One region of the Luteibacter sp. 3190 genome, then DNA from elsewhere that is predicted to be linked to it. Evidence: predicted binding sites of a transcription regulator. Region 1 holds the regulator's gene; the other holds the start of a gene.
The links. Region 1 encodes FliA, which starts transcription of late flagellar genes. Its sites were predicted from a motif close to TAAAGTTTNNCNNNCNNNGGCCGATAA; they were not measured.

Region 1 (7,470 bases):
AGGATCAGGCCCATCCCGGCTCGCGTGCCGAGCTGGCGGTCGAGCGTGATCATCGCGGCGGACGCCGGCAGCACGCTGAGGCGATCCCACGGGGTCGCGTGCACGAGCGTACCGACGGGCAGCGGGTTGCCGCCCACGCCGAAGAGATCGTAAACGCTGCCATGCGCACCGCCTTCCACGCCGATGTATCCCGACAGCGACGCGTGCGGATCCATGTCGATCAGCAGCGTGCGCTTGCCCGAGGCGGCGAGCAGGCTTCCGAGCGCGACGGCGGTGGTCGTCTTGCCCACGCCGCCCTTCTGGTTGGAGATCGCCCATACGCGCATCAGCGTGCTCCTCCGGCCGGGGCCGCGAGCCGCGCGGCGCCGGCGGTGGGCGCCTCGACCTCCGTCGCGGCCGTGGCGGCCGGGGGTGGCGTGGTGGACGGTGTCGCTCCGGCGAGATCGACGCGGTCGGCGTCGCTGTAGAAACGCGCCGGCGCGGCCTTGTCGCTCATCACCACGATCAGGACGCGCCGATTGCGATTGCGCCCTTCTTCGCTGGCGTTGTTGGCCGTCGGACGGAATTCGCCCCAGCCGATGATGCCGACACGATGCGGATCCACGCCCGTGGTGGTGATCAGTCGCGCCACCGTCGCCGCGCGCGCGGCCGACAGTTCCCAGTTCGACGGGAAGAGCGCGGTCGCGATCGGCGTGTTGTCGGTGTAGCCCTCGATGCGCATCGCGTTGGGAAACGGCGCGAGGATGCCCGCGAGCTTGCGAAGGACGTCTTCCGCGGCGGGCTGCAGCTTCGCCACGCCGACGGGGAACAGGATGTCCGTCCGCACTTCGATCTCCAGCCAGTCCGGGGTCTGCCGGACGCTGACGAGGCTCTTGTCGATCAGCGGCTTCATCGCACGCTTCACTTCATCGGAGATCTGGCTGAGGCTGGCGTTCTCGGTCTTGCCCACCGTGGTGTTCGCCGCGGTGGCGGTATTGACGTTGGCGGCGTCCTGGCGCTCGGCGGCCGCGCCTTCGTGTCCCGGCAACGGCAGGTTGCGCGGCGGGATCGGTACGTCGATCTTCGCGATCGGCGCTGCCGTCGGCGAGCGCGACTGGTTCGGCAGCGGCACCTGCGCGGCCGGCGTCGCGTCGCGGATCGGTTCGATCACCTTGCCGGTGCCGTTGAATGCCTCGTTGATGGACTGCGCCATCACGCGGAACTTGGTCTCGTTCACGGCCGACACCGCGTACATCACCACGAACAAGGCGAGCAGCAGCGTGATCAGATCGCCGTAGGGGATCGCCCAGCGTTCGTGGTTGATGTGTTCTTCGTGGTGCCGTCGCTTCACGACAGGAACCCTTGCAGCTTGCTCTCGATGTGCCGCGGGTTGTCGCCCTGCGCGATCGAAACCAGACCCTCGACGAGGATCTCGCGCATCTGCGAGCGCTGGCGGGCGAGGCCCTTCAGACGCGAGGCCATCGGCAGCGCTAAAAGGTTGGCGAGGCCGATGCCGTAAATGGTGGCGACGAACGCCGCCGCGATGCCGTGGCCGAGCTTGCTCGGTTCGGCGAGGTTCTGCATGACCGACATCAGGCCCATCACGGCGCCGATGATGCCCATCGTGGGGGAATAGGCGCCGGCGTTCTCGAAGACCTTGGCGGCTTCGATGTCGGTGTGCTCGCGCGCGAGCACTTCCACTTCGAGCACCGAGCGCATGGCGTCGGGTTCCGTGCCGTCGACCAGCAGCTGGAGGCCCTTGCGGATGAACGGATCGGTCTCACGCTCGATGGCCGGCTCGAGACCGAGCAGGCCCGTGCGGCGCGAGATTTCGCTCCAGCCGACGATGCGGCTGACGAGGTTCTCCGACTCGATGTCGGGCGGACGATACACCCAGGGCAGCATGCTCCACGCACGCTTGAGCACCGCCCCGGGCGTCTGCACGAGCAGCGCGGCGAACGTGCCGAGGAAGACGATCACGAAGGCCGCCGGGTTCCACAGGGCGTCGAGGCTCGACCCCTTGAGGATGGTTCCCACGATGATGACCACGAAGGCCAGGATCGTCCCGACGACGCTCACGATATCCATGTCAGACAGCCATCCTTAGCGAGGGCAGCACCTGGCCGCCGTCGTCGGCGAGGCCTGCGAGATCCAGCACCAGCGCGATCCGGCCGTCGCCGGTGATGGTCGCGCCGGCGACGCCGGGAACATCCTTGAGAAACGGACCGAGCGGCTTGGCCATGACGTCCTCGCGGCCGAGCACCTCGTCGACGAGGCAGCCGAGCGTCTGGTGCCCGATCTGCACCACGACGACGTGACCGCCCTTCCCCGCCGCGCCGGCCCAGCGGCCGAGGTCGGCCAGCGGCAGCGCGCGCTGGCGGTGGGCCGCGACGATGCGTCCGTCCAGTTCCTGGATCTGGCCGGGAACGAGTTCGAAGACCTCGGCGACGTTCGACATCGGCAGCGAGAGCAGACGGTCGCCCACGCGCACCATCAGCACGCGAAGGATCGCGAGCGTGAGTGGCACCGAGAGGCGGACCGTGCTGCCGTGCCCGACGCGCGAGTCGATCGACAACGTGCCGCCGAGCTCGACGATCTTGGTCTTGACGACGTCCATGCCGACGCCGCGGCCGGAGATGTCGGAAACCTGGCTCGCCGTGGAGAAGCCGGGGCGGAACACGATCTCGTAGCACTCGCGCTCGTCGAGGCGCGCGGCCTGCTCCTCGTCCATCAGCCCCTTTTCGACCGCCTTGCGGCGCAGGACCTCGGGATCCATGCCCTTGCCGTCGTCGGTGACGGTGATGACGATGCGGTCGCCGAACTGGCCCGCCGCGAGGCGCACCGTGCCGGCGCGCGGCTTGCCCTCGCGGGCACGCGCGTCGGGCATCTCGATGCCGTGGTCGACGGCGTTGCGCAGCAGGTGCACCAGCGGATCGGCCAGGGCCTCGACCACGGTGCGGTCGATGTCGGTGTCCTCGCCCTCGGTGACGAGCTCGATCTCCTTGCCGAGCTGGCGGGCAAGATCGCGCACGATGCGCGGGAAGCGGGAGAACAGCTTGCCCACCGGCTGCATGCGCATGCGCAGCACGGCGTTCTGCAGATCTTCGGCCACGCGCTCGAGCTCGCCGATCGCGCGCTCCATGGGATCGTTCGTGCCGCGTGGCGCGAGGTTGCTCAGGCGGTTGCGCACCAGCACGAGTTCGCCCGCGGCGTCGACGAGACCGTCGAGGCGGTGCGTGTCGACGCGGACGGTGGTGTCGGCCGTCTGGGCGCCGCGTTTTTCGGTCGCGGCTTTCGGCTTCGCCGATGTGTCGTCGGTGCTGGACGCGGGAGCCGGGGCGACGGGCGCCGCGGTCGCTGCCACCGCCGCCGGCGCAAGCGGCTCGGGCGCCGCAATCGGCGTGGTGCCGGGCGCGGCCGTGCCATGCAGGCTGTCGAGCAGCGCCTCGAATTCGTCGTCGCTGATGGCGTTCGGGTCGGTGGCTGGCGCCGGAGCCTCAACCACCGGTGCCGGAACGACGCCGACGGGCTCGGAGCCCGGCGCAGCCGTGCCGTAAAGCGAGTCGAGCAGCGCTTCGAACTCGTCGTCGGAAATGGTGCCGGACGGTGCCGGCGTGGGCGCCCGATCGCTGCGGGCGGCGTCGAGCATCGCCTCGAATTCGTCTTCGATCGGATCGTGCGCGCGCGCGGGTGCGCTGGCGGCGACCGCCACGGGTGCCGCGAGCGCCACCGGTGCCGCCGTCGCCGCGCGGCCGGGAATGAGCAGGCGATCGAGCAGCGAACGAGGCGCGGCTTCGATCGGCACGCCACCGTCGGCGGCGCGCATCATGTCGTTGAGCAGGTCGAGCGATTCCAGCAGCGCGTCCATGAAGCCCGCATCGAGCACGATCGCGCCGTTGCGGGCCTCGTTGAGGAGATCTTCCGCGCGATGGCACAGCTCGACCATCGGATTGAGGCCGAGGAAGCCCGCGCCACCCTTGACGGTATGGAATGCGCGGAACACCGCGTTCAGCAGTTCGACGTCGCCGGGCGTGGACTCGAGGTCCACCAGCTGTTCGCCCAGGCTCTCGAGCAGTTCCCGCGCCTCGATGAGGAAGACGTTGAGAAGCTCGTTGTCCAGCTCCACGCTCATAAGCGCGCTCAGAACCCGAATTCGCTGAGCAGGCGGTCCACTTCGTCCTGGCTGACCTTGTCGGCCGCCGGTGCCGCGCCGCCCGCGAGCGACCCCGTGAGCCGCACCAGCTCCACGAGCGAGGATTCGACCTTCGCCATGAACGCCTCGACCTGCGCCACGCGCTGGCCGGAGAGGTCCTGCCAGGACTGGGCTTCGACCATTTCGCCGAACCCGATGTCGCAACTCTGCGCGAAGTCGCCCACGCGCACGGCCAGTGCCGTCGCGTTGCTGGCGAACGCCGGATCGGCCTGGTCGAGCACGAGCACCTCGTCGGCCTGGCGGGCCAGCGCCTGCGCCTGGGGGCGCAGCTTCTCGCTGAAGTCGAGCGTGCGGTGGGCCGCCTGCGAGCTCATCTCGAGGACGTCGCGCAGATGCTTGCGCGCGTCGCTCATGTTGCCCGGGACGCCGTCGGTGGAGATATCGGCGGCAAGGCGGCGTGCCGACTCGTGCAGGTCGCGCGCGAGGTGACCGAGCGCGAGGAAGATGTGCTGCTCGCGCGTGCGCAGGAGGTTGTCGAGCGCGTGCTCGAAGGCCACGCTGTCGTCGGCCTCGAAGAGTTCGCGCAGTTCGGGGGCGACGTCGCGGCCGCTGGAAAGCATCGTGTTCATGGTCATCCTTAGCCGGCGGCCGCGGCGAGCCGCTCGAAGATCTTGTCGAGTTTTTCCTTCAGCGTGACGGCCGTGAACGGCTTCACGACGTAGCCGTTCACGCCGCTCTGCGCGGCGGCGATGATCTGGTCGCGATTGTTCTCGGCGGTGACCATCAGCACCGGCAACGCCTTGAGCGCGGCGTCCGCGCGGATGGCGCGCAGGAGCTCGATGCCCGTCATGTTGGGCATGTTCCAGTCGGTGACCACGAGGTCGAAGGATTGCGAGCGCAGCATTGCGAGGGCCGCGTTGCCGTCTTCGGCTTCCTGGATCAGGGTGTTGGTGAAGCCGAGCTCCACCAGCAGGTTCCTGACGATGCGTCGCATGGTGGAGAAATCGTCCACCACGAGGATCTTCATGTTCTTGTCCAAAACTCGTCTCCGCCTTGCTGACCGCGCGTGCTTCTTACCGGCGACGGCACCGGGATGCCGTCAATGCTTGTCTTTCCAACCCGACATGCGAGCACGGAGGCGGATCAGGGCCTGGCCATGGATCTGGCACACCCGCGATTCGCTCACCCCCAGCACCGCACCGATTTCCTTCAGGTTGAGTTCTTCATCGTAGTACAGCGACATGACCAGCTTCTCGCGCTCGGGCAGTCCGTCGATGGACTGCGCCAGCGCGTCGCGCAGGCCTTCCTGCTCGAACAATCCTTCCGGGCCCGTGGCGTCCGGGTCCGCGACGTCGATCGCCGCGCCCTCGTCGCCTTCGGGCGCCGTCAGGCTCAGCAACCGCGCGCTCGCCGCGTCGGCCAGGATCTGGTTGTATTCCATGGCGTCGATGCCCAGCCGCTTCATCACTTCCGCGTCTTCGGCATCCGCGCCCGTCTCGTTTTCGATCTGCCTCGTCACCTCCGCCACCTCGCGCAACTTCCGGTGGACGGAGCGCGGGGTCCAGTCCGTCTTGCGCAGTTCGTCCAGCATGGCGCCACGTATGCGGATGCCCGCATAGGTTTCGAAGCTGGCCGCGCGAGTCGGCGAATAATTCCTCGCGGCCTCGAGCAGTCCGATCATCCCGGCCTGCATGAGGTCGTTAGCATCCACGCTTGGCGGCAGCCTGCCCATCAGGTGATAGGCGATGCGGCGCACCAGCGGCGCGTGAGTCCTCACCAGTTGGTCAGGCGGAATCCGCGTGATCTCCAGGTATTCGGTCGCGACACTCACAGTGGCAGCCCTCCCCCCAGGTGGGACCGTTCGGCGAAGAAACCGATACGGCCCTGCGCGCGGGGCTCGGGTTCACCCCATGTATCGACCGACCTGGCCAGATTCTTGAATCCGACCGCGGAGCGGCTGCTCGGCCAGGCGTCGACGACCGCCGCCTGGCGGCGGATGGCCTGGCGCAGGTACTCGTCGTGCGGCACCATCCCCATGAAATCGAGCGACACGTCGAGGAAGCGGTTGGTGACCCGGGACAGCTTCTCGAACAGCTGGCGGCCTTCCTGGGCGTGCCGGACCATGTTCGCCACGATGCGGAAGCGGTTGACCGCGAACTCGCGGCTCATGACCTTGATCAGGGCATAGGCGTCGGTCAGCGAGGCAGGCTCGTCGCAGACCACCACCACCACCTCGTCGGACGCCGCGGCGAACATCGACACGCTGTCGGAGATGCCGGCGGCCGTGTCGACGATCAGGTATTCGGGGGGCAACGTGTACTCGTCGAACGCGCGGATGACCGCGGCGTGCTCGATGTTCGGCAGCTGGGCCATGCGACGGGCGCCGGACGTGGCCGGGATGACCTTCAGGCCGTGCGCGGCCGGGAGCACCAGGTCCTCGATGGCGCATTCGCCTTCGAGCATGTGCCCGAGGTGCCGCGTGGGCTGGAGGCCGAGGAGCACGTCGATGTTCGCCATCGCGAGGTCGGCGTCCAGCAACAGCACGTCGCGCCCGCCCATGGCCAGGGCCATGCCGAGGTTCACGGCCACCGTGGTCTTGCCCACGCCGCCCTTGCCGCCCGCGATCGCGATGCTGCGGGTGGGCCGGCGGTCGGCGAGCCAGTTGAGGCCGGCGGCCTGGGTCGTATCGACGTGTGTGTTCATAGAAAGATCACTGCAGGAATGGGACGGAGTCACGCAGGGAGTCGGGCGGGCGCGGCGCGGCCGGTCAGGCCATCGCCGGGGGTGAGAGGCCGAACCGTTCGGCCAGGACGGCGTCGTCGGGTTCGTCGTTGCGCTGCTTGAGGAGCTGTGCGGCCAGGCAGACGAGCTTGCGCGCGTCGGCCGTGGCGATGTCTTCGGGCACGCGCTGACCATCCGTGGTGTAGTCCAGCGGCATGCCGTGGCGGATCACCGCCGAGAGGGCGCCGCCGATCAGCGGCGCTTCGTCGAGCTTGGTGAGGATCGCGCTCTGCGGCGCCAGCGGCGCATAGGCGCGGATGGCGTTGTCGATCGCCTGCGCCTGCGCGTTGGCGGCGAGCACCAGGCAGACGCGGACGTCGGAGGTCGCGCGCAGCGTCTCGAACTGCTGTTGCAGCTTGGGATCGTTGCCGGCGAGGCCCGCGGTGTCGACCAGCACGGTATGACGGCCGCGCAGCTGCAACAGCACGTTGCGCAGGCTGGTGGCGTCGTGGGCGTTGAACACGCGCACGCCGAGCAACCGGCCGTAATGCTCAAGCTGGGCGCCGGCGCCGATGCGGTACTGGTCGGCGCTGATCAGGGCGACGTTCGACGCGCCG
Region 2 (7,470 bases), 600 kb from region 1:
AGATGTCGCCACCGGTGGAGCCCTGATCGCTCATCAGGCCACCGATGAACGCGATGCGGGACCCATCCGGCGAGAAGCGCGGCACCGCGACCTGCAGATTCTTCAGGGGACCGGTCAACGTCGTGGTGTCGACGATCGCCGTCGGCTTACCGTTGGCGGTCGCCGGCTGGACGTACAGCTTCGCGATCCACCAGTTGTTGTCTCCGGGCGGCTCGGCGGCGACGTAGGCGATCCGCCCGCCGTCGCCCGAGAAGGCGAATTCATAGACATGCAGACCGGCCGGCGTCAGCGTGCGCACGGCCCCGCCGCCGACGTCGACCGTGGCCACCTGCTGGACTTCGATGCCTTCGACACCGATCTCGCCCAGCTGCGGCTTCGCCGCGGCGGTGGCGCTCGCGCGTCGGGTCGCGTTCGGCACGTAGAGGAACCCGAGCGCCTTGCCGTCCGGACGCCACTCGACCCCGTCGACGTAGCCCGTGAGGTGCGTGATGCGCTGCGGAGGTGCCTTGCCGGCGATGTCGGCGACATGGATGTCGTTCTGCCTGCCCTCTTCCACGCCTGGCGCCTTGCCGGCGCAGTCGGAGAGGAACGCGAGGTGCCGCGAATCGGGCGCCCAGACGGCGCCGGTCTCGCCGCAGCCCCTGCTGGCCGTGACGCGGCGGGCGTTGCGTCCGTCGGCGTCGGCCACTTCGAGCACGGGCTTGCCGTTGGTCTTCACCGTCCAGGCGAGGTGCTTCGCGTCGGGCGAGAGGGAGACGGAGCCGATGCTGCGAACCTTGCCGAGCGATTCGAGGATCGCGGCGATCCGCGGGTCTTCCCCGGTCTTCGCCGGTGTGTCGGCCTGGGCCACGCCCGCGCATGCCAGCGCGACGGCGGCGACGATCCACTTGGTACGCATCGATGGGTCCCGCTCTCTGATCGAAACCCAAAACCTAACACGTACCTGAACGAGGATGTAGGAGCGCGCCCTGCGCGCGACATCTTTCGATGACAGACCACGAGCTGGCGCCGCAGCTTGCCGGCTGCGCGAAACGATGTCGCGCGCAGGGCGCGCTCCTACCGCCCCGTGACGCGATCGACCATGTGCTGGCTCAGGCCAGCAAATGCGCGTACTCGGGATTGCGCCGGAACCACGTCGCGGCGTAGCTGCAGGCGGGCGTCACCTTCCAGTGCTTCGCCTCGGCGGTCTGCACCGCGAACTTCGTCAGCAGCGCGGCGATGCCGCGGCCTCCGACCGGCGAGGGAACGCCCGTATGGGTGATCACCATCGTCTTGTCCTGCAGCCGGTACTCCACCTCGCAGTCGTAGCCATCGACGACCGCCCTGAATACCTGGTTCGCCTCGTCGTGGATGATTTCCAGCGGTTTGGCCACGTCGCTCATCGTTCTCTCCGGCATGGGGTCGTGCGCCAAGCATGCGCGTCTCCGGCGGCCGACGCCATCCACGTGGCGCAAACGCCGCGGGCGTAAACTGCCGTACGTTCCGGCCTCGCGGCCGGTGATTTCCTGCGAATCGCGAGGCCACGAGCGCACGTGCTGACCATCCACGAGCAAGGACACAGCGGACCGCCCGCCCCCTGGAAGCCCGGCATGGGGCGTCCGGACAAGCCGATCTGGATCGACCTGTTCGATCCTTCACAGGAAGAGCGTGCCTGCGCCGCGGAGATCACCGGCCTCCGCATCCCGGAGCGCGGCGACGTGGACAACCTCGCGCTGTCGAGCCGCATCCGCACCGACGACGACGCGATGTACCTGTCCATCCCCTATTTCGCGGACAGCGCGAACGGGCACAAGGCGGCGCCGGTCGGCATCGTGGTGACCGACCGGGTGCTGATGACGCTCCGCTTCGCCCCCTCCCCCGCCTTCGATCTCGCGAACGAAAGCTGCAACGTGCATCGCTGGGAGTCGAGCGCGGACGTCCTGGCGACGCTCATCGAAGCCATCGTGAACCTCGCCGCGAAGCGGATGGAAGACGTCTCGGCCGACCTGAAGAAGCTTTCCGACCGCATCTTCACCCGCGAACGCATCGGCACGCCGGCGCTGCGCAACTGCATGCTCGAGGTCGGCCGCCTCGAGGGCGAGCAGGCGCGCAACCGCTCGTCGATGCTGGGCGTGCAGCGCATCGTCTCGTTCGTGCGCGCGAAGAAACCCGACTGGATGCCCGACGAGGTGGAGCTGCGGTTGCGCGTCGTCGACCACGACCTGCGCACGCTCGACGAGTTCGACGACCAGCTGACGAACAAGCTGCAGTTCCTGCTCGATGCCAGCCTCGGCTTCATCAGTACCGACCAGAACCACGTGATGAAGGTGCTCACCGTCACCTCGGTGGCGACGATTCCTCCCGTGATCCTCGCGGGCATCTGGGGCATGAACTTCAAGCGGATGCCCGAGCTCGACTGGACGTTCGGCTACCCGCTCGCGCTCGGCGCCATCGCGCTGAGCATCCTGCTGCCCGTGCTGTTCTTCAAATGGCGGGGCTGGCTGTCGGGCGACTGATCATGGGAGCGTTCGGCCATCTCCTGCGACCGGCCGCGGGCCCCATCCGCCGCTGGGTGCTATCGGCGTTCCCGCGTCCGCAGACCGGCGCCATCGACTACGACCATCCCGCGGGCGATCCCGGCCTGTTCGGTCCCTCCAGCGTCACCTGGCGCGTGCATGCCGACTTCTGCGGCATGCTGGCGGGCGGCCTGTGCGCGCTCTACCTGCAGACGCTGCATCCGCGTGCGCTGGCCGGCGTTTGGGATCACTCCAACTTCCGCGAGGACCTCGTCGGCCGGCTGCGACGGACCACCGCCTTCGTCGGCGGCACCACGTATGCCCCCACCGCTGCCGCGCAAGGGATGATCGAGCACGTGCGGCGCATCCACGCGCAGGTCCGCGGCAGCGACGAAGCCGGCGTGCCCTATGCCGCCGACGACCCCGACCTGCTCACCTGGGTCCACGTCAGCGAGATGTCGAGCTTCCTCGCGGGGTATCGGGCGTATGGCCCGCTGGACGTCCCCGCCCGGATCGCCGATGCGTATCTGGACGAGACGCGCCGCGTGGCCGAGGCACTCGGCGCGCGCGACGTGCCGGGTTCCGTGGCGGCTCTGGACGCGTACATCGACCACGTGCGGCCGACGCTCGTCTACGGCGAACGCTCGCGCGTCGTGCTCGACGTCCTGGCGCGCCTCGACCTGCCGGTACCCCTGGCGGGGCTTTCCCGCGACGTCTTCCTGCATGCCGGCGCCGCGTTGCTTCCGCCCTGGGCGAACGAGCTTCTCGGCCGGTCGGAGCAAGACCTCCGCAAGGCGCGGCTGGCATCGGCGGCGCTACGCCGCATGGCGCCCCTGTTCCGCGCCGCGCTCACCGAAGGCGTCGCCTCGCGCTCGTGCCGCAGGGTCGGCGTCGATCCCGGGATTCTCGACCGCTGGCCGACCACCCCCTAACGCACTCCTTCACGTTTGTTAAGACCAACGACTGCGACCTCCTTCACATTTCCTTACATCCAGCCCACTTTTCCCCTAAAGTTTCCGGCTGGACCGCCGTAATTACTTGCTGGGGACATGCCAGTCGGGGTTCGGCAGACATGCACACCGGGGCGCGATCCGGCCCGACTTCGGGGGAGGTGGTAAGTGCGAATCCGTAAGGTCAGTCACATCGTCGGCATGGGGACGCTCCCGACATGAGAGCACCCTGGCATGCCCTTGCCGGCGTGATGCCGGAGTCGCGCCTGCTCGCGTCCGTGGCGGAGTTCACGCACCACCGGGACATCGACGCGCTGGACCATAGCGTGGTGCTCTCACTCGCCGAACTCGTCTCCGTCAACAGCGTCACGTTGTGCAAGCGCGGCGACAGCATGAACCACCCCGTCGAATCGATCGTGGTGTGCTCGCGCAAGCCGGACGGCGCGTTCGTCGTCGAGGCGATCGATCCCATCCGCGAGGGCGATCCCATCGACACCATCGTGTGCGCGATGGAGATGCTCGAGGCGATCAGCGACGTCACCGACGACGGCATCAGCCGCCTCGTCATACCGATCCAGCGCGACAACGCGGCCATCGGCGCACTGATGCTCGAATCCGAAGATGCGCTCGACCACGTCCGCACGATGGTCGAGGGGTTCGCGCGCATCTATGGCAACTACATTGCCCTGCTCAACGACAGCGAGCGCGACAAGCTCACCGGCCTGTACAACCGCCGCAGTTTCGAGCAGCGCCTGCAGCGCCTGCTGAAGCTCCAGCGCCAGCGCGCGCGGGGCCCATCCGACGACGGCGTGCCGGGCGACCGCGTGTCGCAGCTCTACCTCGCCATCCTCGACATCGACCACTTCAAGCGCATCAACGACACCTATGGCCACGTGTACGGGGACGAGGTGATCCTGATGCTCGCGCAGCAGATGCGCGCGTGCTTCCGCTCCAGCGACGTGCTGTTCCGCTTCGGCGGCGAGGAGTTCGTCGTGCTGCTCGCCGCGCAGGACGACGCGGAGGTTCACGACGTCCTGGACCGCTTCCGGACGTTCGTCGGCGCCCACGCCTATCCGCAGGTCGGACACGTGACCGTCAGCGTGGGCTATGCGCGCATCACGGAGCACGATTACCCGGAGATCGTGCTCGACCGTGCGGACAAGGCGCTGTATTTCGCCAAGCAGCACGGTCGCGACAGCGTGCACGGATACGAGACGCTCGCGGCGCTCGGCGAACTGAGCGCTCCGGTGGCGCTGGGCAGCATCGACCTGTTCTGAGCACGCCCTCAGGCGGGCTGGCGATGCGTCACGTAGCGGCGCCCGCCGGCCTTGCCGCCCGGGCGGACGCGGAAGGCCAGGCTGATCCGTGGCCCGACCGTCGTCCGCGTCTTCGGGATGCCGTGGTCGTAGTGGAACTGCGTGGCGTAACTCATCGTCAGCAGGCTGCCGGCTTCCATGTCGAGGTCGAAACGCCGCTTCGGCGGCTCGCGCTCGCGCAGGGTCATGCGGCGCGTGGCGCCGAGGGAGAGCAGCGCGATCGGCGCGCCCTCGACCAGCTCCTCGATGTGATCGTTGTGCGGCGCCACGCTGTCCTGTCCGTCGCGATACAGGTTCAGCCCGACCGACGTGTACGCGATGCCGCTGCGCGCGATGACGATGGCGGCGGCTTCCGCGATCGCCGAAGGAAGGCCGGCCTCGTCCAGCGCGTAGTGCTGCACCAGACGCGGCACGGCGACGTCGCGTCCGTACATGGCCCGGCGCTGCGCCTCCCAGGGAATCTCCGCCTGCAACGACGCGAACCAGTCCGCGGCCTGCCCGGGCGGGACGACGCCGGGCTCGTACGCGAACCGCCCGTGCTCGTCGTCGACGATCACGAGCGGTCCGGAGGCGAACAACCCACCTTGCGACATGGCTTCCTTACTTGACGACGCCGCAGGCGATGCGGGCACCGCCGCCGCCGAGGGCTTCGGGCTTGTCGGAGTAATTGTCGCCGCCCGCGTGGATCATCAGCGCGTGGCCCTTGAGCGTGGCGAGCGACTTCAGGTTCGGCGCGGTGACGGCCGTGGTGTCCGTGCCGTCGGCACCCACGGTGATCTTCGGCAGGTCGCCCTCATGGCCGGCGGTCGAGTCCGGGCCTTCGTGCTTGCCCGTCTTGTTCGGGTCGTAATGGCCGCCGGCGGCGAGCGCCGCGCCCTTCTTGCCGTCCTTCTCGCCCGGGGCGCAGCTCGGCTTCTCGTGCAGGTGGAAGCCATGCTCGCCGGGCGGCAGACCCTTCAGGTCGGGCGTGAAGACGAGGCCACCGGCGCTCTCGGTCACGGTGACCTTGCCGACCGAGGCGCCCGCCCCGTCGGCGGTGACGAGGGTCAGGGGCACGACCACGCTCTTCTCGGCGGCCTGGGCGGCGACGCAGACCACGAGCCCGGCCAGGGCGACGGCGATTCGTTTCATCTTGCACACTCCTTGGGGTCGAAAGACTTCCCGATACTGCATCGGGTGTGCACGAGGCGTCCATAACAAAAGCGGCGCACGGTGCGGAAGCGCGCGCCCTGTCAATGCGCGACTCAGCCGGGCGGCTGGAAGATGCGGGCCGTGTCGTCGGCGTCGAGCAGGCGCCACTCGCCTGGCGGGAGGCCGTCGAGGGACAGACCGCCCACCGCCACGCGCTCGAGGGTCTCCACGTGGTTGCCGACCGCGGCGAACATGCGGCGGACCTGATGATAGCGACCCTCCGTGAGCGTCAGGCGCGCGCGGCGCGGGCCGAGCACGTCGAGGCGCGCGGGCTCCAGCGGATCCGTCTCGCCGTCGAGCATCAGCGTGCCGGCGGCGAACGTCGCGCCTTCGTCGCCGCGCAGATCGTTCGCGAGCGTCGCCTCATAGACTTTCGACACCGAGGCCTTCGGCGAGATGATCCGGTGCAGAAGCTGGCCATCGTCGGTGAACAGCAGGAGGCCCGAGGTATCGCGGTCGAGGCGTCCCACGGTCGAGAGCACCGGATCGCGCGCGGAAAAACGCGGCGGCAGGAGTTCGTACACCAGCCGGCCGGCGTCCTTGCGCGAGCACGTGTAGCCCACGGGCTTGTGCAGCATCAGGAGCATGCCCTGCGGCGGATCGAGCGGCGTGCCGTCGACGCGCACGTCGGCATGCTCCCGCTTGTCGTCGGCATAAAGCACCTCGCCGGTGGCGTCGGTGACCGCGCCTTCGCGGAACATGTCCGCGACCTGACGACGGCTGCCATAGCCGAGGTTCGCGAGGAGGCGTACGAGTTTCATCGGCGGGGTTCCCTTGCTTCGACGACCTTGAAGCCGTCCTTTTCGATCACGGTGCGCACGCTGGCGAAGCACGCGTCGAGCGTCGCTTCATAGGCGAGATGACGATTGGCCACCATCCAGAACCGGCCGCGCGCCGTAAGTCCCTTCGCGGCGGCGGCGATGAACGCGCGGCCGAGTGCCGGATCGTCGGCGCGTCCCTGGTGGAACGGTGGATTGGAGACGATCACGTCGTAGCCCGCGTCGATGCCCTGCGTCACGTCGTGCCAGCGCACCGATGTCGCGATGTCCCGGCCCGTCCTCGAGACCGACGCCGCGATGTTCGTGCGTGCCGGCCCGAGGGCACGCGCTTCGGCCTCGTAGAGATCGACCGCGGCGATGCCGGCGCAGCGTTCGACGAGCGTGCACGCGAGGTAGCCGAATCCGGCACCGAGGTCCGCCGCCCTGCCGGCGAGGTCGTCCGGCAGTACGCTCGTCAGGAGCGCCGAGGCGCGATCGACGCGGTCCCAGGCGAACAGGCCGCGGCGACCGACGAAGCGACCGTCGTCGATCGGCAACGGCTCGTCCAGCGCCAGCCAGCGTTCGAGCAGCGCCGGATCGGGCGTCGCGCCGGGCCGCGTCCAGAACACGCGGCACTTGTGCTTGGAGAGATTCGACACGCCGCCGGCCAGCAGGGCGAGGTCGGCTTCGGCCGTCTTCGCGCCTTCGGCGTTCGGCACGCTGGCGACGACGATGCCCTTCGCATCGACGTGCGCCATGG

Region 2: the regulator FliA is predicted to act here: its motif matches at 3,504-3,530, upstream of J2X58_RS06875 (GGDEF domain-containing protein).

Annotation. Positions count from the first base shown of each region.
Region 1 is NZ_JAVDUO010000001.1:2,102,970-2,110,439, forward strand. Features, by position in the region: gene J2X58_RS09500 (ParA family protein) at 1-326, opposite strand, end outside; gene motD (flagellar motor protein MotD) at 326-1,330, opposite strand; gene J2X58_RS09510 (flagellar motor protein) at 1,327-2,067, opposite strand; gene J2X58_RS09515 (chemotaxis protein CheA) at 2,069-4,111, opposite strand; gene J2X58_RS09520 (protein phosphatase CheZ) at 4,120-4,761, opposite strand; gene cheY (chemotaxis response regulator CheY) at 4,770-5,171, opposite strand; gene J2X58_RS09530 (RNA polymerase sigma factor FliA) at 5,232-5,963, opposite strand; gene J2X58_RS09535 (P-loop NTPase) at 5,960-6,835, opposite strand; gene flhF (flagellar biosynthesis protein FlhF) at 6,900-7,470, opposite strand, start outside.
Region 2 is NZ_JAVDUO010000001.1:1,504,546-1,512,015, forward strand. Features, by position in the region: gene J2X58_RS06855 (S9 family peptidase) at 1-898, opposite strand, end outside; gene J2X58_RS06860 (GNAT family N-acetyltransferase) at 1,092-1,382, opposite strand; gene J2X58_RS06865 (CorA family divalent cation transporter) at 1,533-2,495, shown strand; gene J2X58_RS06870 (oxygenase MpaB family protein) at 2,498-3,427, shown strand; gene J2X58_RS06875 (GGDEF domain-containing protein) at 3,664-4,722, shown strand; gene J2X58_RS06880 (alpha-ketoglutarate-dependent dioxygenase AlkB) at 4,731-5,354, opposite strand; gene sodC (superoxide dismutase family protein) at 5,362-5,892, opposite strand; gene J2X58_RS06890 (pseudouridine synthase) at 6,006-6,713, opposite strand; gene J2X58_RS06895 (methyltransferase) at 6,710-7,470, opposite strand, start outside.